4 regions of the Verrucosispora sp. TAA-831 genome follow, and region 4 is predicted to be linked to each of the others. Evidence: riboswitches for the same ligand, from Rfam matches in the RefSeq annotation. Region 4 holds a riboswitch; each other region holds the start of a gene.
The links. Region 4 has a riboswitch for cyclic di-AMP ahead of ACQVFL_RS30755 (NlpC/P60 family protein). Riboswitches for the same ligand answer to the same signal wherever they lie in the genome.
Positions count from the first base shown of each region.

Region 1 (7,072 bases), 1.7 Mb from region 4:
GAGAGCACGTCCAGCGACACCGCCAACGCCCGGCAGCCGTTGGCGGCGGCGGTGAACGCCGCGCCCACGGTGCCGGAGTGCAACACCGCCCGGCCCGCGTTCGCCCCCCGGTTGATGCCGGAGAGCAGCACCGTCGGCGGCGGCCCGAACGCGCCGTGCACGGCGATCAACGCGATGAAGCCGGGCGAGCCGCCCACCCCGAAGGCCGGCACCCCGGCCAGCCCCGGCAGCGGATGCTCGTGGACCACCACCTGCCCGTCCTGCTCGACCGCGCTCATCGCGGCGCTGGTGCCGCTCGCCTCCTCCAACGGGGCCGCGACCACCACGTCCAGCCCCCGGTCCACCGCCGCCCGGGCCAGCGCCTGGATACCCGGCGCGGCGATCCCGTCGTCGTTGGTGATCAGCACGCGCAACGTCATGCGCCACCCACCCGGTGCGCCAACTCGTCGGGGGTGGTGCGTTCCTGCCGGCGGACGCCGGCCGGCTCCAGGCGTACCCGGTCCACCAGGCCGGTGATCGAGTCGAGCCGCCCGGTGCCCAGCCCGTGCCGGGTGACGTTCAGCGCGCCGGCCGCCGCGCCGGTCCGGATCGCGGTGCGTACGTCACCGCCGCGCGCCACCACGGCGGCCACGCTGGCGGTCATCGAGTCACCCGCACCTCGCGGGTCGGCCGCCTCCAGGCGGGGCATCCGCACCTCGAAGACCTCGCCGTCGACGAGGGCCAGTGCCGGCTTGTCGGCGCGGCTGACCACCACGTTCTCGGCCCCGTTGGCGTGCAGGTCGTACATCGCTCGGGTGAGCTGCTCCTCGTCGTCGTCGGTTGCGCGACCGTCGGCGATCAGCTCCTCGTGGCTGACCTTGACGAAGAAGACCCCGCTGTCCAGCACGGCGTTGAGGTGGTCGCCGCAGAGGTCCACCACCACCCGGCTGCCGTTGGCGCCGAGGTCGGCGGCGAAACGCCGGTACAGGTCGGCGGGGACCAGCGACGGGTCGTTCGGGCCGCTCAGGATGCTCACCGCCGCCCGCAGTCCCTCGCCGAGCGCCAGGTTGTAGAGCTCGTCCAGCTCGTGTCGGCTCAGCGGCTGCCCGGTCACGTCGACGATCTCCTGCCGGGTGCCCTCCCGACGGTCGTGCACGTACCCGCCGCTGCCGCCGGAGTCGCGCGCCACCACCTTGAGGTCGACGCCCTCGCTGACCAGCAACGGCTCCAGCACCTGTCCGATCTCGCCGCCGAGGGCGGTGCAGAGCACCACGTCGATGCCGTGCGACAGCACCATGCGGGCCTGCCAGACCCCCTGGCCGCCGGGATGCAGGTGCAGTTCCGGCGTGTCGTTGGGCTGGTCGATCGTGACCGTGAGCAGGGGCGTCGGCGCGAAGACCATCACGTGCCCGGTCGGCGCGCTCACGACGCACCGTCGCACTGGGTCCACTGCGGTCCGCTCATAACCGTTCCTCCCGGTCGCCACGAAATGTCCGCTTCGATGTCGACGGTAACCAAGGTGGGCCGAGAGCGCGCGGCGACGGGCGGGGCGGTCCGGGACGGCCGGGGCGGCGTGCGGGAACGACGACGCCGGGTGGACCGTCCCTCACGAGGGCGGCCACCCGGCGTGCCGTGTGGATCAGTACACCGACAGGTGCACGTGGTTGGTGTGGTCGCTGGACGGGTCGCCACGCGCGCCGCTGTACGTGCGCCAGCCGCTGCTGGGCAGCCAGATCTGCTTGTACCAGATCACGTAGAGCACGGCGAGACGGTCGGCGTTGTTGACGTAGAACGCCGCCAGGTTGTTGCCGTACGTCCGGTCGCCGCCGGTGGCGACCCCGCCGAAGCCGTTCTTCTGCGCCGCGAAGTCGCAGGCCCGACCCTTCGGGTGCTCACCCGAGCCGCCCGCGCGGTAGCAGGAGACGTATCTGGTGAAGCCGGCCGCCTTGGTCTGGTTGAGCGCGTGCAGGGTGCGCGGGGTGATGCAGCCGTTGGCCGGGGTGGGGTCGTTGACGCTGCACGACTCGGCCGGCCAGGAGCCGTTGGCGTTGCGGGGCGCGGGCTTGGCCGTCGGGCTGCTGGTGCCGCCGGTGCGCGCCGGGGTCCGGCTGGCCCGCTCCTGCGCCGCGGCCCGCTCGGCCCGCTCGGCGCGTTCCTCGGCCACGGTCAGCGAGCGCTCGGCCTGCTCCTTGCGCTTGGCCATCACGGCCACCTGCTTGCGCTGCTCCTGCACCTCGACGTCGAGGGCCTGCTTGGTCCTGCCGACCTCGTCGCGGGTGGCCCGCAGGTCCCGCAGCGCGCGTTCCTCGTTGGCCGCCACCGCGTCCAGTGCCGCCGCCCGGTCCATGAAGCCGGCCGGGGAGCCGCTGTTGAGCAGCGCCGTCGCGGCACCGAGTCGACCGCCGCGATACGCCTGCGCGGCGATCTCGGCGACCTTGGCGCTGCGTTCGGTGAGCTGGCCCTCGGTCGTGGTGAGCTGCTCGGCGAGCTTCTTCTGCCGGTCGACCGAGCGGTCCAGGGCGGTCTTGGCGTCGAGGTAGCCCTTGCTGGCCGCCTCCAGTTGGGCGCGTAGCGCCGGTGTGCCGCCCTCGTCGCCGACGTCACCGGGGGCCGCGGAGGCAGCGCTGAACGGAGCGAGCGCGGCGCCCAGGGCGAGGGCGAGCCCCGCGGCGATCAGGGCCGCCGTACGGGCGGCCGGTCTCACGGTTGCCACTGCTGGCATGCACATGTCCTTCCGTCAGCCGCCGACCGGGTTAGCTGACGGGTTCGGGACGGAAGATCCCTACCGCTGGACGCGGATGCACCCCTGGAACATGGTTCCCCGGTTCGCCCTCGCGGGCGATTAGGCGGCGGTCACCGCCGGCACCGTCGAGTGCCGCCTGGCGGAGACCGGGTCCGAGCCTACCGGTGCTGGTGGGGACCGTGCAGCCGGTGTGACTCCTGGTGTTCCCCTGACCACGAGTAAACCAGACATAAGGTATTTTTGTTGTCTTTCGCGCTACTGGTCCCGCTACCACTCCACCGTCCCGCAGGCACCGGCACTCGTCGCGGGCTCGATCTGGAGCGTCGCGTGCGTGATGTCGAAGTCCTCGCGCAGCGCCGTCCGGGCCGCGCGGAGCACCGCGCCGACCTCGGCGCCCTCGGCCGTGGCCAGGTGGGCCGAGGCCACCTCCATCCCGGAGGTGAGCGTCCAGACGTGCAGGTCGTGGACGTCGGCCACGCCGGGCACCGCGGCCAGCCGGTCGTGCACGGCGGTGACCTGGAGGTGCTCCGGGGCGGCCTGCACCAGGATGCGGACCGCCGCCCGGCCCAGACGCCAGGTGCGCGGCAGGATGAACGCGCCGATCGCCACCGCCACCAGCGGGTCCGTCCACCACCATCCGGTCAGCGCGGTCAGCGCCGCCGCCGCGATCACGCCCAGCGAGCCGAGCAGGTCCGCCAGCACCTCCAGGTACGCCCCGCGCAGGTTGATGCTCTCCCGCGCCCCGGGACGCAGCAGCGCGAACGCGACCAGGTTGGCGAGCAGGCCGAGCGTGGCCACCACCAGCACCGGCCCGGTCCGCACCTGCGGCGGGTCGCCGAACCGGCGTACCGCCTCGACCAGCACGTAACCGGCGACGCCGACGAGCAGCACCGCGTTGGCCAACGCGGCGAGCACCTCCAACCGATAGAGGCCGAAGGTGCGTTGCGGATGGGCGTCCACGCGCCGGGCGGCGGTGAGAGCCGCGAGCGCCATCCCGATGCCGAGCACGTCGGTGAACATGTGCCCGGCGTCGGAGAGCAGGGCCAGCGAGCCGGTCCGCAGGGCGGTCACCGCCTCCACCACCATCAGCGTGGTGAGCAGCACGAACGCCGCCCACAGCCGGCCGGAGTGGCGGTGTGCGGCGTGCGACACCGCGGCGTGGTGGTGGTCGTGGCCCGCGCCCACGCAGACACCTTGCGCGCTGCGTCCGACCCGGGGCGGAGCTATGCCGACATTGCTATATGTGCGCGCTCAGTCGGTCAGGTCGACCGTGGTCAGCCGCTGGGTGGCCCGGGACAGGGCGACGTAGAGCGTACGCACGCCGGAGCCGGGATCGGCACGGATCTCGCCGGGGGCGACCAGCACCACCCCGTCGTACTCCATGCCCTTGGCCTCCAGGCTGGTCACCACCTGGAGACGCTCGCCGCCGAGCCCGCCCAGCCAGGCCGCGACCTCGTCCCGGCGCGGCACCGGCGTGATCACCCCGACGGTGCCCTCGACCTCGCCCAACAGCGTGCTCGCGGCGGTCAGCACGCTGGTCTCCAACTCCGTCGCCGGCACCACCAGCTCCACCGGGTCGATCCCGGTGGTCCGGACCGCGGTGGGCAGGGCCAGGTCCGGGTACGCCCGGCGGATCTCGGCCGCCGCCACGGCGAAGATCTCCGCCGAGTTGCGGTAGTTGGTGGTGAGCGTGAACCGGTGCCGTCGACGGCGTCCCAACGCCTGGTCCCGGGCCCGGGACAGCTCCTGCGGATCTCCCGTCCACGCGGTCTGCGCCGGGTCACCCACCACCGTCCACGAGGCCAGCCGACCGCGTCGGCCGATCATCCGCCACTGCATCGGTGAGACGTCCTGCGACTCGTCCACCACCACGTGCGCGTAGTCGCGGTAGTCCTCGGGTCGCTCGCGAGCGGCCTGGCGGGCGGCCCGCTGCCGGTCGGCGTACGTGCTCAGCTCGCGCACCCCACCGGCGAGCTGGAACGGGTCACGTTTCGCCCGGGCTGGACGCACCGGCTTGCCGAGCAACGCGTCCAACTCGTCGAGCAGCGCCACGTCGGCGACGGTCGGCCCCTCGGCGGCCAGCCCCCGGTACGCCTGCTCCAGCAGCCGGATCTCGGCCCGGGACAGCAGCCCGGCGGCGTACCGGCGCAGCCGCTCCGGATCGGCCAGCCAGCCGAGCACGTGGCGGGGATGCAGCCGGGGCCACCACGCCTTGAGGAAGTCCCGAAAATCCGTCCGGTCGATCAGCTCGTCCTCGAAGGCCCGCTGCTCGGGCAGCCGGGGGATGCCCAACCGGCGGGCCTGTGCCCAGAGCGCCGCCAGGATGCCGTCGAAACCGGCCCGGCGGACCTCGTTGCGTCGCGCCCCCCGGGGCAGCGCCCGCTCCCGGACGGCGTCCAACTCGGCGCGCTCCAGCCGCAGCAACTGCCCCCGGTAGAGCAGGCGCAGCTCGGCCGGCGAATCGGGTACGCCGTCCCGGGCCGCCCGCTCCAACAGTCGGCGCATCCGCAGCGACCCCTTGACCGCGGCCACCTCGACCGGGTCGGTGCGGGTGGCGACCAGCCCGGGGAAGAGGGTGCCCAGCGAGTGCAGGGTCGCGGTGTCCTCGCCCAGGGACGGCAGCACCGAGGCGATGTACTCGACGAAGACCGAGGACGGGCCGACCACCAGGATGCCGCCACCGGCGTACCGGCTGCGGTCGGAGTAGAGCAGGTACGCGGCGCGGTGCAGCGCCACCGCCGTCTTGCCGGTGCCCGGGCCGCCGGACACCAGCGTCACCCCCGAACCGGGGGAGCGGATGGCCTCGTCCTGCTCGCGCTGGATGGTCGCGACGATGTCGCGCATCCCCCGACCGGTGGTCCGGGACAGGTTCGCCAGCAGCGCGCCGTCGCCGACCACCGCCATCTCCGCCGGAGCGGCGTCCGGGTCGAGCAGGTCGTCCTCGATCCGGGTGACCCGCTCCCGGCTGGACTGGATCGTCCGGCGGCGCACCACACCGAGCGGCTCGGCCGGGGTGGCCTGATAGAACGGGGCAGCCGCCGGGGCACGCCAGTCGACCACCAGGGTCGCGGCGTCCTCGTCCCGGATGCCCAGCCGTCCGACGTGGAACACCTGCCCGTCGCGCAGGTCCAGACGGCCGAAGACGAGCCCCTCGTACTCGGCGTCGAGCACGTGGCGGCGCTGCGCGGCGTGGAACACCATGGCGTCCCGCTCCACCAGCGCGCCGAAGTTTCCGACCCGGGCCAGCCGGTAACCGTCCCGCTCGGCACGGACCGCCGCGCGCCGCAGCTCGGCCAGTCGTGCGTACACCCGGTCGAGATGCCGTTGCTCGACGGCGATCTCCTGGTCCAGGGTGCTCTGGTCCACCGCTTCGTTCTCCTCGTCACGCCGGCCCGGCCAACCGCACGAGATTACGCCCCACCTCGCGGACGTGCGGAGGCACCGGTCCGGGTGCGAGTCCTACCGGCGGCGGGCGCGGCCGGCGGCGGAGCGGCGACCGGTGGGCCGGGCCTCGGCGAGCACCCGATCCAGCACACCGGAGAGCGCCGCGGTGACCTCCTCGGGACGCTCCATCATCAACATGTGCCCGGCCCCGGGACAGACGGTCAGCTCGGTGGCCGGCAGCGCGGCGGCGATCGACTCCGCGCACGGCGGCGGGGTGAGCCGGTCCCGGTCGCCGACCAGCGCCGCCGCCGGCAGGTCCGCCAGCGCGGCCAGCGTCTCCAGCCGGTGCTGGGCGCCGAAGGAGGCCCGGAACCCGCCGATCGAGCGTAGCGAGGCGCGCGCCACCGCAGAGGTGACCAGGCGGATGTCGGTCGGGTCGCAGCGGTCGCCGAAGAGCATCCAGCGAATGCTGGGACGGAGCGCGCGCAGCAGGGCCCGGGGCGGACGCCAGGCGCCGCAGCGGGCGAGCACCCCGGCCCCGGTGGTCTCCGCCAGCCGGATGATCCGGGCGATCCGGGGTGACAGGCCGTAGACCGTGTGCGTGTGCCCCTCGGCGGTGGTCGAGACGAAGACCAGCCCGGCCACCCGGCGGGCGAAGTGCCCGGGGTGCCGGTGCGCGTACTCCATGATCGTCATGCCGCCCATGGAGTGACCCACCAGCACCACCCGCCCGGTCGGCACCACCGCGTCCAGCACCGCGGCCAGGTCGTCACCGAGTTGCGCCAGTGTCGCCGTGGGCAGCGTCATGCAGCTCGACCGGCCATGCCCCCGCGCGTCGTAGCTGACCACCCGCACCGACCGGTACGCCGTGCGCAGCGCCGCCACCTGCCGGTGCCAGCTACGCCCGTCGAGCGTCCAGCCGTGCACCAGGACCGCCGTGACCTCGGCGTCCGCCGGGCCGTCGAC
Region 1 is NZ_CP192240.1:5,241,329-5,248,400, reverse strand. Features, by position in the region: gene surE (5'/3'-nucleotidase SurE) at 1-419, opposite strand, end outside; gene ACQVFL_RS23205 (PfkB family carbohydrate kinase) at 416-1,381, opposite strand; gene ACQVFL_RS23200 (coiled-coil domain-containing protein) at 1,619-2,701, opposite strand; cyclic di-AMP (ydaO/yuaA leader) riboswitch at 2,706-2,838, opposite strand; gene ACQVFL_RS23195 (cation diffusion facilitator family transporter) at 2,990-3,907, opposite strand; gene ACQVFL_RS23190 (HelD family protein) at 3,974-6,088, opposite strand; gene ACQVFL_RS23185 (alpha/beta fold hydrolase) at 6,182-7,072, opposite strand, start outside.
Region 1: another riboswitch for cyclic di-AMP. It lies ahead of ACQVFL_RS23200 (coiled-coil domain-containing protein); the one in region 4 lies ahead of ACQVFL_RS30755 (NlpC/P60 family protein).

Region 2 (7,072 bases), 2.2 Mb from region 4:
GAGACGATGGTGCCGTGGATGCGGGTGCCGAAGTTGAAGTCGAACCCGGAGAGGTAGTCGATCCACGTCCACGGGTCGACGAACATCCGCACCTTGTCCTCGGTGAACAGCGGGTGCGTGGTGTGGATCGGGATCTCGCTGGTCTTGCCCCGGTCCTCGGGAGCGTCGCCGAAGAGCAGGGTGCCCAGCGTCTTGAGGTCCTGCGGGATGTAGCGCAGGTTCTCGTAGCGCTGGTGGTGCGTCTTGATGATCTTCGCCATCGACTTCACGTACGGTGAGACGGTCAGCGCGATCTTGTCGTACGGGCCGATGAAGGTCTTGCGCTTGTCCACCGGCAGGGTGTCGCCGTGCAGGAACATCGACGGGCAGCCGATCACGTCGACGTTGGAGAAGCCGATCGTCCGCAGGTAGTCGGCGGTGATCTCGCCCCGGACGCCGATGCTCGGCGAACGGTCGAGGACGGCCCGGCAGAAGCGGCTCACCTGGTCGTCGATCGGCCGCAGGTACTCCCGGTCGCCGTCGACGTTCGTCTGCACGCCCACCCCGAGCACCACGACCGGGATCTTCAACCGCTCGATCAGCCGGCTCATCGCGTCGAGCCGGTGGGCGTAGCTGCGCCGGAACGCGTTCGCCAGCGGGACCACGAAGACGTCGTACTCCTCGTTGATCCGGTCGCTGTCACGCATGTTGACGGTGAAGCCGTTGGGCGTGATGGTGGCGGCACGGGTGGCCAGCAGCTTGTTCGCGGCGTGACTGAAGACCAGGTTGCCCGCGTTCTCACCGATCAGGTTCCGTTCGAACGTCTCCTCGGGCGAGTTGACGTCGAAGGGACCCTTCCGGGCCCGCATCAGGATCCGCTGGTGCATCGCTGACTCTGCCTCTCGTCGGTGTGCCGGCCCCCGCCTCGGCACTGCCCAGCGCACCACCGGGCCGGATGGCGGGGTGGGTGCTCATCCAAGTCCCGGGAATAGTAGGCCACCGGAGGACCAGTTGACACCTGAGCCACTTCCGCCCCCGGATGCCCGGTTCGAGGGGGAGTGCCCACACCGGTATGGTGCCCGGAATGACCAGCACCACCGTCGTCGATAGGCCGCCCTCCACCACCCGACGCGGTGACGCCAGCCGATTGCCCTCGTTGACCGGATTACGGTGGATCGCCGCGCTGCTGGTCTTCGGTTTCCACGCCGGCACCATGCGCATCATCGCCGAGCCCGGCCACCAGGCGGTGGTCAGCGAGATCTTCACCCTGGGCCTGTCCGGGGTGCAGTTCTTCTTCATCCTCAGCGGCTTCGTGCTGGTCTGGTCGGCCCGGGTGGGCGACTCCCGCCGTCGGTTCTGGCGTCGACGGATCGCCAAGATCTATCCGAACCACCTGGTGATGTGGGCGCTGGCGATGCTCGCGGCGCTCTGGTTCGCCGACCCGATCAACCCGGTCGCCGCGCTGGAGAACCTGTTCCTGCTCCAGGCGTGGGACCCGCGACCGGGTTACTTCTACAGCGTCAACAACGTGAGCTGGTCGCTCTCCTGCGAGCTGTTCTTCTATCTCTGCCTGCCGCTGGCGTTGCCGCTGGTCCGCCGGGCCAGGCCGTGGATGCTGTGGACCGTGGTGATCGCCATGCCACTGCTCATCCTGGCGCTCTGGCCCGGCCAGTTGCTGGTGCCGGAGCAGAGCCGCTGGTGGTTCGCCCAGATCTTCCCGCTGGTGCGGTCGCTGGAGTTCTGGATGGGCGTGGCCGCCGCCGAGCTGATGCTGCGCGGTCGCTGGCGCGGCCCACGGCTGCCGCTGGCCACCGTGATCTTCGTCGCGACCTGGGTGGCGGCCTCGCAGTGGATCCGGGCCGAGCTGTGGGCGGCGCTGCTGTCCGTGGCGTACGTCCTGGTGATCGCGGCGGCGGCGGACGCCGACGTGCACGGCCGTCGGTCGCCGCTACGCTCTCGTTTGATGGTCTGGCTGGGCGAGGTCTCGTTCGCCTTCTATCTGGTGCACGTCTTCGTGATCATGACGATCCTGCGGCTCACCGGAGACTGGGGCACCGGCCTGCCCGGCTGGTGGGGAGTGCCGGCGGTGATCGGGTTCCTGCTGCTCACCCTGGCGATGGCCGCGTTGCTGCACCGCTACGTGGAGCAGCCGATGATGCGGCGGTTGGCCCCGAGCCGTACGGCCTCCGCCAGGCCGTCCGTGGACACCTCCGCCGGGGCCGACGGCCCGCCCGCCGGGCTGCCGAGGCAGCGCGTGCCGGAGGACGAGCCGCACACCACCGCACGCCACGACCCGTCTCGCTGAGTCCACCGTGGAGGCTGCTCGTCACCGCAGTGACCTGCTGTTTCGTGTGTCGCCGACGGCGCGTCGCCGACCCGACACGCCCGTGGTCGATGCGGTGGGAGGGTGCTGGCGGTAGCCTGACGACGTGCCTCCCGTCGCGCCCACCCGTCCCCTGTGGTGGCTGGCGCGCTGGGCGACCCGGCTACTGACCGGGTTCGCGGTCGCCGCCGCCTTCACCCTCGGCGCCTGGGCGACCTCCGCTCCGGGTGCCCCCGCCGGGCACCCCGCCGACGGGCTCGCCTCGGCCGCCCTCCTCGCGCAGGCGCCCCACACCGGCTGGCACGCCACGTCGCCCGGCGAGGTGATCACGCCGGACGCCACTGTGGCCGTCGACCACGCCGACCCGGCCGGCGTGCCCGGGCTGCTGTCCGAGGCGCGCCCGGAGGCGTACCGGCCCGCCGTGACGGCGGTGGCGGGTCCGGCGGCACCGCCCCCGACGGTGGTCCCACCGGGCGCCCACGGTGCTCGCGCCCCACCCGGCGCCTGACCACTCGCGTCCCGCTGCGGCGCGTCGACCGACTCCGCCGCAGCCCGTCCCGGTGTTCCCGGGACCACTGCCCCCGCGATGCGTCCCCACCGCCCCGCCCGGCCCGTGGCACCCGCCACCGGCGACCGGGTCCGGCGGCCCGCTGTCAGCGCACCACAGCCCACGAGGTCCCGCCATGGAGAAGACCGTTCTCTACCAGTTCCTGATCGAGGTGCCCCGGGCCGCCGCCATCTGGTCGGTGCTGCTCGTGCTCGCGCTGGGCGTGCTCACCGCCATGGTCGCCCGGCCCGAATCGACCGGCGACGACACCGGCCCGGTCGACGACCCCGCCGAGGCCGAGGCGGCCGACCTGCGCCGCTACGCCGGTGAGGTGGCCGTGGCCGCCGCCGGGGCCGCGCAGAACGCGGCACGGCGTCGGGAGGCGTGGCACACCGCTCAGACCGCCCTCGACCGGTCCTGGGCCTCCTACGACGAGGCGGAGAGCCGGGCCCGGCGGCTCGCCGGGGTCACCGCGCTACCCGCGCCCCGCACCCCGCGTACCGCCAGTGAGTACGCCGCCCGGGAGCGCTGGCTGCACCACGCCGCGATGAAGGCGCACTGGCGCGGTGACCTGTCGGCGCGGCAGCTCACCGACGTGCTGGCCCGTCGGGCCGGCTGGGACGCGCGACTGCACCAGGTCGACCAGGAGGTCGTCCTGGCCCGCGTCGTCCGGGACAACCACCGGGCCGCGTACCGGGCCGCCGCCGAGCGGGAACGGGCCGCCTGGCGGGAGGCCGAGTTGGCCGGCGAAGCGGCCCGGGTGCTCTCCGCCGAGGCGTACGCCGCCGCGCAGCGCCTGCGGCCGAATCCGCTCCCGGCGCCCGCCGTCACCACCGTCGCGCGTCCGGCGGCGGCGGTCCTGCGGTGGCGTCCGGCGCGCGTGGGATGAACCGTCGGCCGGATAGTCCGGCCGGATCGGGTGAGCCCGGTCACACCTTCCGCCGGAACGGACACCGGAGCCGGATCCGACCGAGACGGGACGCGAAGCCCGGAGACATTGTCTGCGGGTGGTCCCCTTGTCACCGCCCGTTGCGTCGATCGCCATCGGTCCCGTTGCGCGACATCGATGACCGAACGCCCGAAAATCATCGATCTGGATCATGTTTACGCAGGTCAGGGCGGGTTGGCAGGGCAGTGACCGACCAGTAGTGTCGGCCCGTCCGATGCGGTACCCGATCGCAGGAGGCGACGCCGCATCGACCCGCCTAATCGTGGTCTCACGAACCGGGGACCCACCGCACCACTGGGGTGAATCCGCGAGCCTCGGCTCACGGTAGGGCCGTCTTCCCGCCCGAACCCGTCAGCTAACCCGGTCGGCGGTGTCGGAAGGAGCTTTCCACTCGTGCAGCCCCTCGTCGTACCCCCCTTGTTCCTCCACGGCACCGCGGTGCCCGCGCTCGCCGGGCCGTCGGCCACGAGCTGACTGCGGCCACCGCCCCCGCCCGCTAGCCCGGGCGCAGCCCCTCGCACGGTCGTCCCCGTACTCGGGTGGTCCTCGACAGGTCCTGTCGAGCTGACCGCCGGAGCGGTTCGCCGTGCCTCCCTGAGCCCCCGTGGAGGACTCCGTGAAGCAGACCGTCACGCGCCAGCTACGTCGGCTGGCCACCGAACGCCCCTACCAGGTCGTCGCCGCCTCGGCGGCCGCGCTGGCGCTGGCCACCGGTGCCGGTGCCGTACTCGTCGACACCTCCGACGCCCCGGCCACCGCGCACACCACGACCGCCGTCGCCGAGTTGCGTGGCGACACCGCGGTCTCCCGCGCCGACACCCGGGTGGAGTCGACCCCGTCGACCTCGCCCAGCAGCGCGGCCCCGAGCAGCGCCGCCCCGTCGCCGTCGCCCTCGCCGAAGACCACCTCGGCGGCCCCCTCGCCGGTGGCCAGCAGTGCGAAGGCCGCACCGAAGCCGCCGGCCCGGAAGGTCCTGGACTACGACTTCCAGGCCCAGACCACCGGCTACTACTGCGGTCCGGCCGCGGTACGCAACGCGCTCAGCGCCGCCGGTGTCGACCGTGACCAGGACACCCTGGCCGCGCAGCTCGGCACCACGTACGCCGGCACCAACTCGGCCCTGGACACCACCCGGGTGCTCAACGCCACCGTCAAGGGCGAGCCGTACTCGACCACGATGCTGCGGGGCGGTTCGGCCACCCCGGCCCAGATGGACCAGCTCCAGGCCGACGTGGTGGAGGCGATCACCGACGGGCGCGGTGTCGTGGTGAACGTGGCCGGCAGTGCCACCGACACCGACGGCGGCTGGCACTCCTTCCCCGGTGGCCACTACGTCGCCGTGGTGGGCTACGAGGACGACGGTCGCCTGGTCAAGATCGCCGACTCGGCCGACGCCTCGTACTACTCGTACTGGATGACCACCATCGACCTCGCCCACTGGGCCGCGACCCGCGGCTACTCCTCCTGAGATGTAAGGAAGGGTCCCCTGCTATCGCCTGGTGCATAGCAGGGGACCCTTCCTTACATCCGGGTCCGGGGTGGCAGACTTCGCGCATGAGCGAGGAGTCGGGCGGCCGGGCGGTGCTGGTGCTGCTGCACGGGATGGGTGCCACCGGCGACGTGTGGCTGCCCTGGGCGCCGCTGCTGGAACAACGGTGGCCGGGCCGTTGGTCCGCCCCGGACCTGGCCGGTCACGGCGGCGCGTCGCCGCTGCCGGAGTACTCGTTCACCGCCCTCGCCGACCGGGTCGCGGAGAGCCTCGCCCCGGACGACCGGATCGTCGTACTGGGACACTCGCTCGGCGGGGTGGTCGGGCTGGCGCTGGCCGCCGCCGATCGGGGCGTGCCGGTCGACGCGGTGGTGGGCCTCGGCATCAAGGCGGTGTGGTCCCCGGCGGAGCTGGCCCGCGCCGCCGATCTCGCCGCCCGGCCGGTCACCTGGTTCACCACCCGTGACGAGGCGGCCCGGCGGCATCTGCGTGTGTCCGGCCTGACCGGGCTGCTCAGCCCGGAGCGACCGGCGGTGGACGCCGGGCTGCGGCAGGTGGACGGGCGGTGGCGGCTGGCCATGGACCCGGCCGCCTTCGCCGTCGGCGAACCCGACCTGGCCGCCCTGCTGGCGGCGATCGACGTACCGGTCCTGCTGGCCCGGGGCGAACACGACGCGATGGTCACCGACGCCCAACTCCGGGAGTACGACGTGCCCGTGGTCACGCTGCCCGGTCTCGGGCACAACGCCCACATCGAGGACCCCGCGGCGGTGCTGGCGTTGCTCGACCCCTGGCGCTGAGGACCGCTCAGGTGGCGCTGGGCAGCGCGGCGTCGGTCGTGGTACGCGGTGCCGGGGCACTCCAGGCCGGGTCCAGCTCCCGTCGGGCGGCCGCCAGGAACGCCTCGGCGTACGTCTCGGCGGGGAAGTCGCCCAGGTAGCGCCGCCGGGTCGCCCAGCGCGCCTCGGCGAGCGGATCGGTGTCGAGCAGCCGGGTCAGCACGTCGTCCAGGTCGGACATGTCCCGCCGCAGCACGTAGCCGGTGGCGGCGAGGGGGAACCGCTCGACGAACCGGTCCCCGTCGGCGCCGGTGTCGGTGACCGTGTAGGGCTTGCCCGAGTACAGCCAGTCGGAGACCACCCCGGAGACGTCGGAGATCAACGCGTCCGCCCGGTTCACCGACTCGGCCAGGGTGAGCCGGCCGGCGGCGGCGCCGAAGAGGTGCTGGCGGCCGGTGCGGGACCGGTCGGCGGCGAGCAACTCGTGCAGCCGGGCCAGGCGCCGGGCCGAGGCCGGGTGCTGGTTGGTGTAGGGGTGGGCCCGCAGGATCACCGTGGCGCCCCGGTCGAGCAGCCGTCGCAGCAGCGTCTCGGCCATCGGCAGCGAGCAGTAGTCGGCGTCGGCGTGGTGGCCGGTCCAGGTGGGGGTGTAGAGGACCGTGGGGTTCGCCAGTCCGCGCGTCGGCTGGTGGCGTACCTCGATCGTCTCGACCTGCGGGCGACCCACCACCACGAACTTCTCGGCCGGGATCTCCACTCCGGCCCGGGCGTACCGGTCGATGGCCGCCTCGCCGGCCACGAAGATCCGGTCGAAGATCGCCGACACCGGGTTGGCGCTGGGGGCCTTGTCGCTGTCGCCGTGGTGTAGCTGGACGTGGGTGAGCTGGGTGAACCGGATGCAGTGGCTGTTCTTCGCGCCGTGGTTGACGTAGAACGCCACCCGCAGACTCGGCACCAGCACCTCGTCCATGGTGCGCAGCGTCGGGCAGTAGACCACCGGGGCGGT
Region 2 is NZ_CP192240.1:2,026,711-2,033,782, forward strand. Features, by position in the region: gene ACQVFL_RS09210 (polysaccharide pyruvyl transferase family protein) at 1-866, opposite strand, end outside; gene ACQVFL_RS09215 (acyltransferase family protein) at 1,064-2,284, shown strand; gene ACQVFL_RS09220 (hypothetical protein) at 2,409-2,810, shown strand; gene ACQVFL_RS09225 (hypothetical protein) at 2,986-3,738, shown strand; cyclic di-AMP (ydaO/yuaA leader) riboswitch at 4,042-4,183, shown strand; gene ACQVFL_RS09230 (C39 family peptidase) at 4,403-5,266, shown strand; gene ACQVFL_RS09235 (alpha/beta fold hydrolase) at 5,353-6,087, shown strand; gene ACQVFL_RS09240 (CDP-glycerol glycerophosphotransferase family protein) at 6,095-7,072, opposite strand, start outside.
Region 2: another riboswitch for cyclic di-AMP. It lies ahead of ACQVFL_RS09230 (C39 family peptidase); the one in region 4 lies ahead of ACQVFL_RS30755 (NlpC/P60 family protein).

Region 3 (7,072 bases), 500 kb from region 4:
TCGCTCGTCTGAGGTCGCCATGCCCGCCATCGTATGGCCTGCCCCCGTCACGCTCCGGGGCTGCGCTCGCGCCCGTACGCTGCGATTGGCAAGCGTTCTGGAATACATGAAATGCAGATCACGCATAGCTTGACGTGCCTTGCGCTGCGTGTGACGGTTGGTGGCGGTCCGTGGCCAGCGCCGGCCGGGATGACCAGGCATTCCACCGAGAGACGAGGTGACGCCGGATGAGTCGACCCGGAACGATCGGGGCCCAGCCCGGTCCCGAACGCGAGTACCTGACCGCAGACCTTCCCGGCTCGCGGGAGCGGGCCCTCGCCGAGTTGATCGCCGGTAACCGTCGGTTCGTCACCGACACGCTGCGGCACCCCAACCAGAACGCCAGCCACCGGGCCGCGGTCGCCGCCGAGCAGCACCCCTTCGCGGTGATCGTGGGCTGCTCCGACTCCCGGCTCGCTGCGGAGATCATCTTCGACCGTGGGCTGGGTGATCTCTTCGTGATCCGGACCGCCGGACACACCATCGGCCCCGAGGTGCTGGGCAGCGTCGAGTACGCGGTGAGCGTGCTGCGTACGCCGCTGGTGGTGGTGCTCGGGCACGACTCGTGCGGTGCCGTCCAGGCGGCCCGGGCTGCGGCGGCCACCGGCACCGCGCCGTCGGGGCACCTGCGTGCCGTGGTGGACGCGGTGGTGCCCAGCCTGCGCCGGGCCGAGCAGGCGGGGATCGACGACCTGGACGCGATCGTCGACATCCACATCGCGCAGACCGTCGAGGCGATGCTGGAGTCGTCCGAGGCGCTGGCCGCCGAGGTGGCCGCGGGCGGGTGCGCGGTGGTGGGCATGTCGTACCGGCTGGCCGCCGGTGAGGTGCGGACCGTCGCGGCGGAGCCCGCCGAGATGGCGGGTGTGGTCACGCCCGTGGGCTGACCCGCCGGGCCACGCACCGACACGTACGACGAGGGCCGCTCCGCCGGACGGCGGAGCGGCCCTCGCGGGTCACCGGGACGCTGCTCAGAGCAGCGACACGTGCACGTGGTCCGTGTGGTTGGACGGGCCGCTGTAGGACCGCCACCGGTTCTCGGTCGGGAACCAGATCTGCCGGTTCCAGATCACGTAGTAGATGCCGAGCCGGTCGGCGTTGCGGACCAGGAAGGCCGCCAGGTTGTTGCCGTAGATCCGGGTGTCGTTGTTGTGCCAGGGGCTGAACCCGCTGTTCTGCAACGACCAGTCACACGCCCGGCCCTTGGGGTGCTCGAACTTGTCACCGGGCCGCCAGCAGCCGACGAAGCGGTTGAAGCCGGCGCGCTTGACCTCCTTGTACATGTGCAGCGTGCGCGGCGTGATGCAGCCCGACGTGGTCGGGTCGTTCTGGCTGCACGACTCCGGCTTCCAGCTCCCGTCCGAGGCACGGTTCGGGGCCACCCGGGCGACCGGCGAGGTCGCGGCCACCAGGCCGCCGGTCAGGCTCTCGCCACCGACCAGGCGGAGCGACTTCTCCGCCTCGGTCTTCTTGCGCGCCATGTCGTTGGTCAGCTTCTGCTGTTCGCGCACCTCGGCGTCGGACGCGAGCTTGGCCCGGTCGGCGCGCTCCCGGACCGTGTTGACCTCGCCCAACTTCTTGTCGTTGAACAGGTTCAACTCGTCGAGGGCGGAGGCCCGGTCCATGAACGAGTCCGGAGCGTTGCTCTGCAACAACATCGCTATCGCGCCCACCCGGCCGGTCCGGTACGACTGCGTCGCGATCTCGGCGACCTGTGGCCTGAGCGCTTCCAGGTCGGCCTCTGCGCGGCGCAGTTCGAGGTCGAGCTTGAGCTGTCGCTTCTTGGACTTGTCCAGTTGGTTCTTGGCCTTGGAGAAGTCGCGGTTCGCCGACTCGATCAGGTCGTTGAGCATCGGCGGGTCGTCGTCGTGCTCGGCCGGAGCGGGTGGGTTCGGCGCGGCCATGGCCGGCAGGGGGCCGGCGAACACGGCGAACGCGGCGAACACGGCCACCACGGGTGTCATCCAGCGGCGTAGGGGTGCCGTCACTTCTTTCCCTTCCATCGACCGCCGACCGGGTTAGCTGACGGGTTCGGAACGGAAGTGGCCCCTACCGCTGACGCGGATTCACCCCACCTACCTGGGTCCCCGGCTCGCCTCGCGGCGATTGGGCGGTGGCACCGCAGGCGCCGGTGCGCGCCTTCGGCGGTGACCGGCAGTGAGGTTACCCGACGGTCGATGTCAGTCTCTACGCCCCGAACCCGGCCAGATGCGTCATTTCGTAATCGCGATGAGTGACCAACGACACGGGCACGAACCGTGTCGGCAGGGGCGGTCACGCTGCGGGGTGTCACCATGTGGTGTCCGTGCTCCTGTCCGGGTCGGGCCACCGCGATCCGGTGGCGGGGGGTGTGTCACGCACACGCGCGGTGCTCAGCGCGTGCAGGGCCTCGGTCCGGTCGATGCCGGGCCGGGGAGTCGGGGGAGTGGGACCGTCGCCGTCCGGCCCGTCGTCGGGGCCGCCGGGTTCCGGCGTGTCCCGCCGCCCGGCGGTGACCACCAGCGCGGCCAGTGCGGTCGTCAGCGGTACGGCGGCGACCAGCCCCAGCGTGGCCACCACGCTGCGGACGATCTCCTGGGTGAGGAACTCGCTGGTGATGATCTGGCCGAGCGCGCGGCTGTCGGCGGTGAGCAGGAGCAGCAGCGGCAGCGACGCGCCCGCGTACGCCAGCACGATGGTGTTCACCACCGAGGCGATGTGGGCCCGGCCGACCCGGGTCGCCGACCGGTACAGCTCCCGGCGGGTGAAACCCGGATTGGCGTGCCGCAGCTCGGTCACCGCGGCGGCCTGGGTCACCGTGACGTCGTCGAGCACGCCGAGCGAGCCGATGATGATGCCGGCGAGCAGCAGGCCGTGCAGGTCGACGTCGCCCCGGAACATGGACAGCGTGGTGGCGTCCTCGCTGCCGAAGCCGGTCAGGTGGGTGGCCCGGGTGGCAGCCAGCCCGAGCAGGCCGGTGAGCACCAGGCTGCCGAGGGTGCCGAGGACGGCCACCGAGGTCTGTGCCGAGATGCCGTGCGTCAGGTACAGCACCACGAACATGATCAGTGCCGCGCCGACGATGGCCACCACCAGCGGCGGCTGACCGGCGCTGATGCCGGGCAGCACGAAGGTGATCAGGATGGCGAAACTGGCCGCCAGGCCGCCCAGCGCGGCCAGGCCGCGTAGCCGTCCGAAGGCCACGATGGCGGCGGCGAACAGCACCGCGAGCCAGATCAGCGGCTTGCCCCGCTGGTGCTCGGCGATGTTGTAGGAGCTGATCGAGGGGTCCTCGGGATCGATCAGGGAGACCAGGATGATCGCGTCGCCGACGCTGACCGAGGGCGCTCCCGGCCCGTCCGGCAGCGGCGTCTGCACGTCCTGACCTTCGTCCGGGCCGCTGTCGACCCGGACGGTCACCGTGCCGCACTGCCGCCCGGCCGTGGTCGGGGTGCCCTCGGGCACGACCGGGTTCGGTGGGCAGGGCTCGTTCACCACCCGGGTGACCGTGCCGTGGTAGCGGGGCAGGTCGTCGGCGGCCTCGGGTCGGGGTGGGTCCGAGGGCCAGAGCACGAGCGCGGCGACCAGGGTGACGAGGAAGAGGGGGACCACCGTCACGATGAGGATCCGCCGCACCCGGGGTGGGGTGGGCGGAGCGGAACGGGTGTGGTCGGCGCCCATTCATTGTCTCCCAACGATTCCAAGGCGAACTACGTACCGGCGGTCGAGATGGTTCAGCGACGCCGACAGGCCGCCGCGGCGGGCATCCGGAATGGCCCGAGCGTGGCAGGATGGCTGCGTACCGTGCGGGCGGGTCCGGCTGGCCATCGTGGCGAATGGTAGCCAGATCGGCATCGGAACGCAGGTCGCGAGCGTGTGTCGCAAGCCGGGTGCCGGGGAGACGACACCCGGCCGGGCGTACGGGTGGGGCGGGTCAGCCGCGCTTCATCAGGCGACCGACGGCGGCCATCATCTCGGAGGCCATCTCGTCGGCGCGGCCCTCGGCGGCGCCCTCGTGCATGCAGTGCCGGGCGTGCCCGTCGAGCAGGCCGAGCGCGACCTTGTCCAGCGCGGCCTGGATCGCGGAGATCTGGGTGAGCACGTCGATGCAGTAGCGGTCCTCGTCGACCATCTTCTCCACGCCGCGTACCTGACCCTCGACACGACGCAGCCGGGCGAGCAGTTGGTCCTTGCTGGCGGTGTAGCCACGGATCTGCGCGGGTGTGCTCATGAACACGAGGATAACGTACCCCCTGGGGGTATGGTACGGTCACCGTCGTGGATACCCCCCGAGGGTATTCGACGGGGTGCCCGGCCCGGCTGGACGGGCCCGGAGAGGAGAGTTGCCATGGTCACCACGACGTACCAGGTGCAGGGCATGACCTGCGGCCACTGCGTCAGCGCGGTCAGCGCCGAGGTCGGCGCGCTCCCCGGCGTCGCCGACGTCCGGGTCGACCTGGCCAGCGGCCAGGTCACCGTCACCAGCGAGCAGCCCCTGGACCCGGCCGCCGTCCGGGCCGCCGTCGACGAGGCCGGCTACGAGTTGGTCGCCGCCTGAGGCGACCGGAGACCGAGGTGACCCGATGAACATGGCGACGAAGGTGAGCGGCTTCGCGCTCGGCCTCGCGGCGGTGTTCGCCGCCGCGTACGGGGTGGGTCAGGTGACCGGCCCGACGGACCCGATCGCCGTGCCCGGCCACGTGGGCGCGGCCGGTCACGGCGACGGGCCGGACCAGGGCGGACACGACGAGGACGCCGGACACGACGCGGGCGCGGCCGGGCACCTGCCCGGCGGGCTGCTCGTCTCCGAGCGCGGCCACACCCTCGTGCCGGTCGACGCCCCGGCCGGGGAGTTCGCCTTCCGGATCACCGGGCCGGACAACCGGCCGGTGACCGGGTACGACGTGGTGCACGACAAGCCGATGCACCTGATCGTCGCCCGGCGTGACCTCTCCGGCTTCCGCCACGTGCACCCCGAGCTGACGCCGGACGGCACCTGGCGGGTCGCCACGCCGCTGACCGGGCCCGGGGTGTGGCGGGCGTTCGCCGACTTCACCCCGACCGGCGACGAGCCGCTGACGCTCGGTGTCGACGTGACCGTCCCCGGCGCGCTGACCGAGCAGCCGTTGCCCGCCCCGGCCCGCACCGCCACGGTCGACGGCTACACGGTGACCCTGGACGGCACGCCGCAGCCGGGCCACCCGTCCACGCTGACGCTGACCGTCGCGCGCGACGGCGTACCCGTCACCGACCTGGAGCCGTACCTCGGGGCGTACGGGCACCTGGTCGCGCTGCGGCAGGGTGACCTGGCGTACCTGCACGTGCACCCGGAGGGGGTGCCGGGCGACGGGCACACCCCACCCGGGCCACGGGTGAGCTTCGCCACCGAGTTCCCGTCCGCCGGTGCCTACCGGCTCTATCTCGACTTCCGCCACGGCGGGGTGGTACGCACCGCCGAGTTCACCGTGCACGTCGGCGATCCGGTGCACGTCCCGGTCGGCCCCACCGCCGCACCGCACGACGGGCACGGTACGCCCGGACACGGGCACGACTGAGGGACCAGCCATGACCACGAGTCGACCCCTGCCCACCGCAGCGAACCTGATCGAGTTGTCCATCGGCGGCATGACCTGCGCGTCCTGCGCCGCCCGCATCGAGAAGAAGCTGAATCGCCTGGACGGCGTGCAGGCCAGCGTCAACTACGCCACCGAGAAGGCCACCGTCTCCTACGCCGACCCGGTCACCCCGCAGGAGTTGATCGCCACGGTCGAGAAGACCGGCTACACGGCGGCGGTGCCGCCGCCCCGACAGGATCCGCCGCCGGCCGCCGAGCCGGTGGACGAGCTGCGGGTACTGCGTACCCGGCTCTGGGTGTCGGTGGTGTTGACCGTGCCGGTGATCGCGTTGGCCATGGTGCCGGCCTGGCAGTTCACCTACTGGCAGTGGCTGTCGCTGACGCTGGCCGCCCCGGTGGTGGTCTACGGCGGTCTGCCGTTCCACCGGGCCGCCCTGGTCAACCTGCGGCACGGCGCGGCGACCATGGACACGCTGGTCTCGGTGGGCACGCTCGCCGCGTTCGGCTGGTCGGTCTGGGCGCTGTTCCTGGGGACCGCCGGCACGCCCGGCATGACCCACCCGTTCAGCTTCGCGATCAGCCGGACCGACGGCACCGGCCACATCTATCTGGAGGCGGCGGCCGGAGTCACCGCGTTCATCCTCGCCGGTCGGTACTTCGAGGCTCGCGCGAAGCGCACCGCGGGCGCGGCGCTGCGGGCGTTGCTGGAGCTGGGCGCCAAGGACGTCGCCGTGCTGCGCGACGGGATGGAGATCCGGATCCCGGTCGACGAACTCGCGGTGGGGGACCGGTTCGTGGTGCGGCCCGGCGAGAAGATCGCCACCGACGGCACGGTGCACGAGGGCACCTCGGCGGTCGACGCCAGCATGGTCACCGGTGAGTCGGTACCGGTCGAGGTGGGGGTCGGCGACACCGTGGTCGGCGGCTGCGTCAACGCCGGTGGCCGCCTGGTGGTCACCGCCACCCGGGTCGGTGCCGACACCCAACTCGCCCAGATGGCCCGGCTGGTCGAGCAGGCACAGACCGGCAAGGCCGCCGCGCAGCGGCTCGCCGACCGCATCTCCGGGATCTTCGTCCCGATCGTGATCGCCCTGGCCGTCGGCACGCTGGGCTGGTGGCTGGGGTCCGGTGCCGGACCGACGGCGGCCTTCACCGCCGCCGTGGCGGTGCTGATCATCGCCTGCCCGTGCGCCCTGGGCCTGGCCACGCCGACCGCGCTGCTGGTCGGCACCGGGCGGGGCGCGCAGTTCGGCGTACTGATCAAGGGACCGGAGGCGCTGGAGTCCACCCGGCGGGTGGAGACCGTGGTGCTGGACAAGACCGGCACCGTCACCACCGGCCGGATGACCCTGCTCGACGTCCACCCGGGCGAGGGTGAGCAGCGGGCCGAGGTGCTGCGGCTGGCCGCCGCGCTGGAGTCCGGCTCCGAGCACCCGATCGCCCGGGCGATCGTGGCCGGCGCCGCCGAGTCGGGCGAAC
Region 3 is NZ_CP192240.1:376,707-383,778, forward strand. Features, by position in the region: gene ACQVFL_RS01750 (helix-turn-helix transcriptional regulator) at 1-30, opposite strand, end outside; gene ACQVFL_RS01755 (carbonic anhydrase) at 228-926, shown strand; gene ACQVFL_RS01760 (coiled-coil domain-containing protein) at 1,011-2,027, opposite strand; cyclic di-AMP (ydaO/yuaA leader) riboswitch at 2,031-2,162, opposite strand; gene ACQVFL_RS01765 (YibE/F family protein) at 2,329-3,699, opposite strand; gene ACQVFL_RS01770 (metal-sensitive transcriptional regulator) at 3,953-4,249, opposite strand; gene ACQVFL_RS01775 (heavy-metal-associated domain-containing protein) at 4,367-4,576, shown strand; gene ACQVFL_RS01780 (hypothetical protein) at 4,602-5,573, shown strand; gene ACQVFL_RS01785 (heavy metal translocating P-type ATPase) at 5,584-7,072, shown strand, end outside.
Region 3: another riboswitch for cyclic di-AMP. It lies ahead of ACQVFL_RS01760 (coiled-coil domain-containing protein); the one in region 4 lies ahead of ACQVFL_RS30755 (NlpC/P60 family protein).

Region 4 (7,072 bases):
CCGCCACCAACTACAACCAGGGTGACACCGGCACCCACGAGGTCGGCCACTGGCTGAACCTGTACCACACGTTCCAGGGCGGCTGCTCGGGCAGCGGCGACCAGGTCTCCGACACTCCGGCGGAGGCGTCGCCGGCCTACCAGTGCCCGACCGGTCGGGACACCTGCTCCACCGCGGGGCTGGACCCGATCACCAACTTCATGGACTACACGTACGACACCTGCATGTACCAGTTCACCCCGGGCCAGGCGACCCGGATGATCAACGCCTGGAACACCTACCGCGCGTAGCGCGGGAGTCGTCGGCGCGTACCTCCGGTGCCGGTCCCGTCGTCAGGCGGGGCCGGCACCGGAGTGCTCAGGCGGCGCGGACATGTCGGGCCGCACGGGTCGGGTGGGGCGCGGGCCGGGCCGCCTGCGGGGTGGCACCGGCCGGGTCGAGCCAGACCTGTACCGCCGGTCGTCCGACCAGCCCGGCGGTGGCGGCGTGCTGGTGCCGGGTGAGCATCGCCACGTCGACGGTGAACTCGAACAGGCGCCAGTCGACGTGCGGGGCTGCGCGGGCCGCCAGCGCCAGCCGGGCCACCGTGGCGTCGTCGGTGACGGGTCGGGCCCGACCGGCGACGTACGCCTCGTCGTCGCTCTCCTCCGCCGGGAACGAGTGCAACGCATACCGCCCGTCGCGTTCCAGGTCGCGCCGCTTCGGCGAGTCGATCACGAAACAGAACAGACCGTCGTCGGTGATCAGCGGGGAGACCGGGTGCACCCGGGGCCCGCCGTCGGCGCGGACCGTGGCCAGGTAGCCGAAGCCCGGGCCGTACTGCTGCATGAGAAGGCGGATCCCGTCGGCGAGTCGAGGCTCGTCAGCGGTGAATTCGGACCAGGAAGCCATGCCGCCATCCTATCGAACATACGTTCTAAGCGGGTAGTCCGACACGCAGGTCACGCATACCGGCCGCTAAGGTGTGGCGATGCTGCTCTCCGACCGTGACCTGGTCTCCGAGATCAAGGCCGGCACCCTGGCACTGGAGCCCTTCGAGCCCACCCTGGTGCAGCCGTCCAGCATCGACGTCCGCCTGGACAAGCTGTTCCGGGTGTTCAACAACCACCTGTACACACACATCGACCCGGCGACCCAGCAGGACGATCTCACCTCGCCGGTGGAGGTGCCCGACGGCGAGCCGTTCGTGTTGCACCCCGGTGAGTTCGTGCTCGCCTCCACGCTTGAGGTGATCTCGCTCGGCGACCAGCTCGCCGGCCGGCTCGAAGGCAAGTCCAGCCTCGGCCGCCTCGGCCTGCTGACGCACTCCACCGCCGGTTTCATCGACCCCGGCTTCTCCGGGCACGTGACGCTGGAGCTGTCCAACGTGGCCAACCTGCCGATCACGCTCTGGCCCGGCATGAAGATCGGCCAGCTCTGCATCTTCCGGCTCTCCTCGCCCGCCGAGCACCCGTACGGCTCGCTCGTCTACGGCTCGCGCTACCAGGGGCAGCGCGGCCCGACGCCGAGCCGCGCCTGGCAGAACTGGCGTACCTGGCCGACCCGCTGACGACCCGCTGACGACCGGCGGGCCCGCGCCGCCGTGGAGCGGGCCCGCGATCATCCGGCTACTCAGCCGGGTCGGCCGAAGCTGTGGATCGGGCTGCTGTCCATCCGCTTCATCGCGATCGGCTTGCCCGCCCGGGAGGCGTGCACCACCCACCCGCCGCCGACGTACATGCCGACGTGGTGCAGGTCGCGGTAGTAGAAGACCAGATCACCTGGGCGCAGGTCGCCGCGACCGACCGAGGCGGTGACCTGCCGCTGCCGCGCCGCGTTGTGCGGCAGCGCCACCCCGGCCCGCGCCCACGCGGCCAACATCAACCCCGAGCAGTCGTACGCGTGCGGCCCCTCGGCACCCCACGAGTACGGCTTGCCGATCTGGGCGCAGGCGAAGGTGACCGCCTCACCGGCCGGGCCACCCGGGTAGGTGGCCGGACAGGGCGCCGGCCGCAGCGGACCACCACCCCCGTCGTCGTACGCCCGCAGCCGCAACCGCTGCAACCGCTCGATCTCGGTGTCGATCTGCCGCCGCTTCGCGGCCAGGTCGGCCTCGGTGCGGGTCAGCTCGGCGATGGTGCGGTCCAGTCCGGCTCGGGTGGCGGCGAGTTCGTCCCACAGCTCACGCGCCTGGCGTACGTCCTCCTGCTGGAAGCGGGCGTACCGGTCGAGCAGGCCGAGCTGGGCGACGACCTCGCCCGGCGACCGGCTGCCCAGCAGCGTGTTCACGGCGCGGACCGGCTCGCCCCGGTACGCGCGCGCGGCCAGCGCGCCGACCCGCTTCGTCGCCTCGTCCACCTGCTGTTGGAGCGGGGCGATGCGGGCGGTCAGCGCGTCTGCCTCCCGGCGGGTGCCGGCCAGGTCCTGCCGGGTCGCGTTGTGCCGTTCGATGACGGCTTCGAGCCGGTTCCAGTCCTCGTCGATCTGGCGCTCGATGTCGTCGACCGTGGGATCGGCGTGGGCCGCCGTCGCGCCGCCGGTCAGCAGAACGGCGGTCGCGGCGAGTGCGGCGAGTGCGGTGGTGCAGCGGTACCAGCGGAATCGCGGCGCAGCCGTCGTCGGGCCGGGCTTCGCCGGCCGGTACGACGGTGGCCGCGGGGCATGGTGTGCCACCGGGCTGCGTACTCCTTCTTCCCAGACCGCCTACCGGGTTAGCTGACGGGTTCGGGCGGGAAGGGGACGCCCTACCGCGACGATCGCGGACTCACCCCGGGAACCTGGGTCCCCGGCTCGCTCGGACAGCGACTCGGCGGTGTCGGACCGTCACCGCCCCGGGTGGGCGGTCCTGCCAGCGGGCCGACGATTGACCAGCGTAGGGACGATCGGCGTCGATACGCAACACACCCACACCGTCACTCTCGGTGCATTAATCCGACAACGAAGAAGGCCCCCGGTCGCTTGACCGAGGGCCTTTCGTCGTTCCTGCGTACGCGCTCAGGCGTCAGCCGGGTCGACGGAAGCCGGCGACCGGCATCGTCGTGATCGGCGAGACGTTCACCGGCACACCGGCACGCGCCGCGTGCACCATCGTGTTGTTCCCCAGATAGATCCCGACGTGGCTCACGTCGCTGCGGAAGAACACGAGGTCACCGGGGCGGGCGTCAGCCCGGGAGATGGCCTTGCCCTCGCGCCACTGGGCACCCGTGAAGTGGGTCAGGTAGATACCCGCCGCCTTGTACGCGTACTGGGTGAGACCCGAGCAGTCGAACGAGTTCGGCCCGGTGGCACCCCAGACGTACGGCTTGCCGACCTGCGCGCAGGCGGTCCGGATCGCCGTCCGGGCCGCGTCGCTGACCACACCGTTGATGGTCGGGCAGTTGGTGGTCTTGACGGTGGTCACCGGAAGGGACCGTTCCAGCCGCTTGATCTCGGCGTCGATCTGCTTCTTCTTCGCCGCGAGCTGCTTCTGCTTGGCCTCCTGGTCGACGATCAGCGCGTCGAGTACGGCCTTCTGGTCGTCGTACTTCTTCCGGATCTTCATGACGCCCTCGAGCTGACGGCGCTCCTCCCAGGCCAGCCGGTCGAGGAGGGCCATCTGCTCACCGAGCTTGTCCGGCTTCGCGTTGAGCAGCACCGCGCCGATCTCCTGCGAGGGGCCGGTGATGTAGTACCGGGAGGCCAGACCGGCGACCCGGTTCATCGCCAGCTCCGTCTCCAGCGCCAGCGGCTCGATCTTCTTTTGCAGCTTGTCGGCCTTCTCGCGGTTGGTCCGCAGCTCCGAGCGCACCTTGTTGAACTGCTCGATAGTGGGTTCGAGCTGCTGCCACTGCTTGTCGATCTGGCGCTCGATCTCGTCCACCGACGGCGCGGCGGACGCGGGCGCGGCGACCAGACCGGCACCGACCGCGGCGGCGGCGACCAGGACGACCAGGCGGCGAGCGGCCTTGCGCAGCCCGCGCGCGGGGGTGGGGCGTCCCGGCGCATGACGATGGAGGGGCATGGTTGCCACCGGCACCGACTCCTTTGCGACCGACCACCGGGCGTCCCGCTAGCGGTAGGGGGCGAGACAGACGACCCACGGCGGTCGGTGCCTCACATTAGGGAAGGCGCGCGGTGGAATCAAGGCGACCAACGGCTCATTCACCTTTGTGCGACGGACCGCACACAAAGGGTGTCGACCAATTCGTTACAGTCATCTCCGCCAATATAAAAATCAGGACGTGTCGGCATCCGTACAGATGCCGACCACGCCCCGACGTTCTCGCTGGTCACCCGGCGACCGGCTCGCCCTCCTCGGCGCCCCGGGTCGGCTCGGGCTTGATCGAACGCAGCAGCACGCTGGCCACGTCGACCACCTCGACCTGGTCGCCCGCCCCCTTGCCGTTGACTCCGTCACTCAGCATCGTCGAGCAGAACGGACAGCCGACCGCGACGGTCTTCGCGCCGGTGGACATGGCCTCCTCGACCCGATCCACATTGATCCGCTTACCGATCCGCTCCTCCATCCACATGCGCGCGCCACCGGCGCCACAGCAGAAGGAGCGCTCGCTGTTGCGCGGCATCTCGACCACGCTGTTGTCGGCACCGACGGCGCTGCCCAGCACCTCGCGCGGCGGGGCGAAGACCCGGTTGTGCCGGCCCAGGTAGCACGGGTCGTGGTAGGTGACGCCGCCGTCGACCGGCTGCACCGGGGTCAGCTTGCCGGTGGCGACCAGGTGCGCCAGCAACTGGGTGTGGTGCACCACCTCGAACTCGCCGCCGAGCTGGCCGTACTCGTTGCCCAGGGTGTTGAAGCAGTGCGGACAGGTCGCGACGATCTTCCGCTTTGCCTTCTCGCGGCCCTCGAACGCCTCGTTGAGCGTCTCCACGTTCTGCTGGGCGAGCATCTGGAAGACGAACTCGTTGCCGATCCGGCGGGCCGGGTCGCCCGAGCACGTCTCGCCCTCACCGAGGATGGCGAACGAGACACCGGCCTCGTTCAGCAGCGTGGCGACCGCCCGAGTGGTCTTCTTCGCCCGGTCCTCGAACGCGCCCGCGCAGCCGACCCAGAAGAGGTACTCGAAGTCCTCGACCTCGCCGACCCGGGGCACCTCGAAATCGAGACCCTTGGTCCAGTCCTCCCGGGTGTTCTGCGGCGCGCCCCAGGGGTTGCCCTTGTTCTCCAGGTTGCGCAGCATCACGCCGGCCTCGGAGGGGAAGTTCGACTCGATCAGCACCTGGTAGCGGCGCATGTCGACGATGTGGTCGACGTGCTCGATGTCCACCGGGCACTGCTCGACGCAGGCCCCGCAGGTGGTGCACGACCAGAGCACGTCCGGGTCGATCACGCCGCCCGCCTCGGCGTCGCCGATCAGCGGCTTCTCCGCCTCGGCGAGCGCCAGCACGTCGAGGTGGGCGAGTTGCGCGGCGGTGGCCTTCTCCTCGCCGGTGAGGTCCTTGCCGCCGCCGGCCAGCAGATAGGGCGCCTTGGCGTACGCGTGGTCACGCAGGCTGAGCACCAGCAGCTTCGGCGACAGCGGCTTGCCGGTGTTCCACGCCGGGCACTGCGACTGGCACCGGCCGCACTCCGTGCAGGTGCTGAAGTCCAGCAGGCCCTTCCAGGTGAACTGCTCGACGTGCGCGACGCCGAACTGGTCCTTCTCCGGATCGGCCTCCTCGAAGTCGAGCGGCTTGCCCTCGCTCGTCATCGGCCGCAGCGGCCCGAGGCCGGAGCCGGACGCACCCGGCTTGCGCTTGAAGTAGATGTTCGGGAAGGCGAGGAAGCGGTGCCAGGCGACGCCCATGGTCACGTTCAGCGAGATCACGATGAGCCAGGTCATCGAGATCGCGATCTTGACCAGGGCGGCGATGCTGACCCCGGACTCCCAGTCCGGCAACACCGAGCCGACCGCGTGACTCAGCGGGGTGGCCCAGGTCGGGTACTCGAAGTGGTCGGTGGCCACCTTGAAGCCACGGATCAGGAAGCCCATGACGAGGACGGCGAGGACGACGGCCTCGACGAAGTAGCCCTGCCACATGGTGGAGCCGGTGAACCGGGACCGGCGTCCGGCCTGACTCGGCCGGTTGGCCACCCGGATCGCGATCAGCACCACGATGCCGACCACGCCGAGGATGCCGATCCACTCGGTGACCAGCCCGTAGAGCGTCCAGCCACCGATCAGCGGCAGGCCGGCGGTCGGCGACACCACCTCGAAGTACGCCTCGAGCACCAGCAGCGACAGCACGAGAAAGCCGACCATCACGAACCAGTGCGCGGCGCCGACCACGCTCCAGCGGAGCATCCGGGTGTGCCCGGCCGTCTCCGCGAGCATGGTCTTCGTACGCGCGGCGTGGTCACCGGAGCGGGACGGGTCGGGCTGGCCCAGCCGGATCACGGCGAACATCTTCGAGACCGCACGCACCGCGAGCCACACCGCCACGGCGGTGATCGCCGCCGCGAGGATCGTGGTGACGATCTGGACGCTGCCCATCGAGTTGGCCTCCCGGTCTGCTGCCTGTCGAGCGGCTCGGCGACCGGGGTCGGGGTGCGATTGGTCACGCCAGGGTGCCGCACCTCGACCCGGATCGGTCGATGACCTCGGTCCACTCGGTCATGCGATGCAGCTTACGCGCAAGGTTACTCAGCAGTAACGTGAGACTTCTCGCACCTGGGCCACGCCGCCCTGCGCACACCTTAGGAGGCCACCGCCGAATCCGCTCGGCCGGGGCCCGGGCACGTGGCCGTTGAGCAGGGGATCAGCGCCAGCGGGAGAGCAGGATCAGCGAGGCGACCATCGCGCCGAAGCCGACCGCGAGGTTCCAGTACCCCAGCTCCATGACCGGGTACTCCTGCTCGGACAGGTAGTAGACCACCAGCCAGGCGATGCCGAAGGCGATCAACGACACGGCCGTGGCGGGCAGCCAGACCGGGCTCGGCTTACGGGACGCCGATGTCGTCGTCGGGCGTACGTCCGTGGGCGGGGTGTACACCTTCTTCTTGCGGACCTGAGACTTGGGCACGACGCTCTCCAGAGGGGTTACGACCTCGTCCGGCCTGACAACCGGGCGCGAGGGCGACGGTCCATGGCCAATAATGTTCGACAGCTAGCGTAGT
Region 4 is NZ_CP192240.1:6,911,943-6,919,014, reverse strand. Features, by position in the region: gene ACQVFL_RS30770 (zinc metalloprotease) at 1-290, shown strand, start outside; gene ACQVFL_RS30765 (pyridoxamine 5'-phosphate oxidase family protein) at 358-891, opposite strand; gene dcd (dCTP deaminase) at 971-1,549, shown strand; gene ACQVFL_RS30755 (NlpC/P60 family protein) at 1,612-2,652, opposite strand; cyclic di-AMP (ydaO/yuaA leader) riboswitch at 2,665-2,801, opposite strand; gene ACQVFL_RS30750 (NlpC/P60 family protein) at 2,981-3,994, opposite strand; gene ACQVFL_RS30745 ((Fe-S)-binding protein) at 4,248-6,449, opposite strand; gene ACQVFL_RS30740 (cell division protein CrgA) at 6,715-6,978, opposite strand.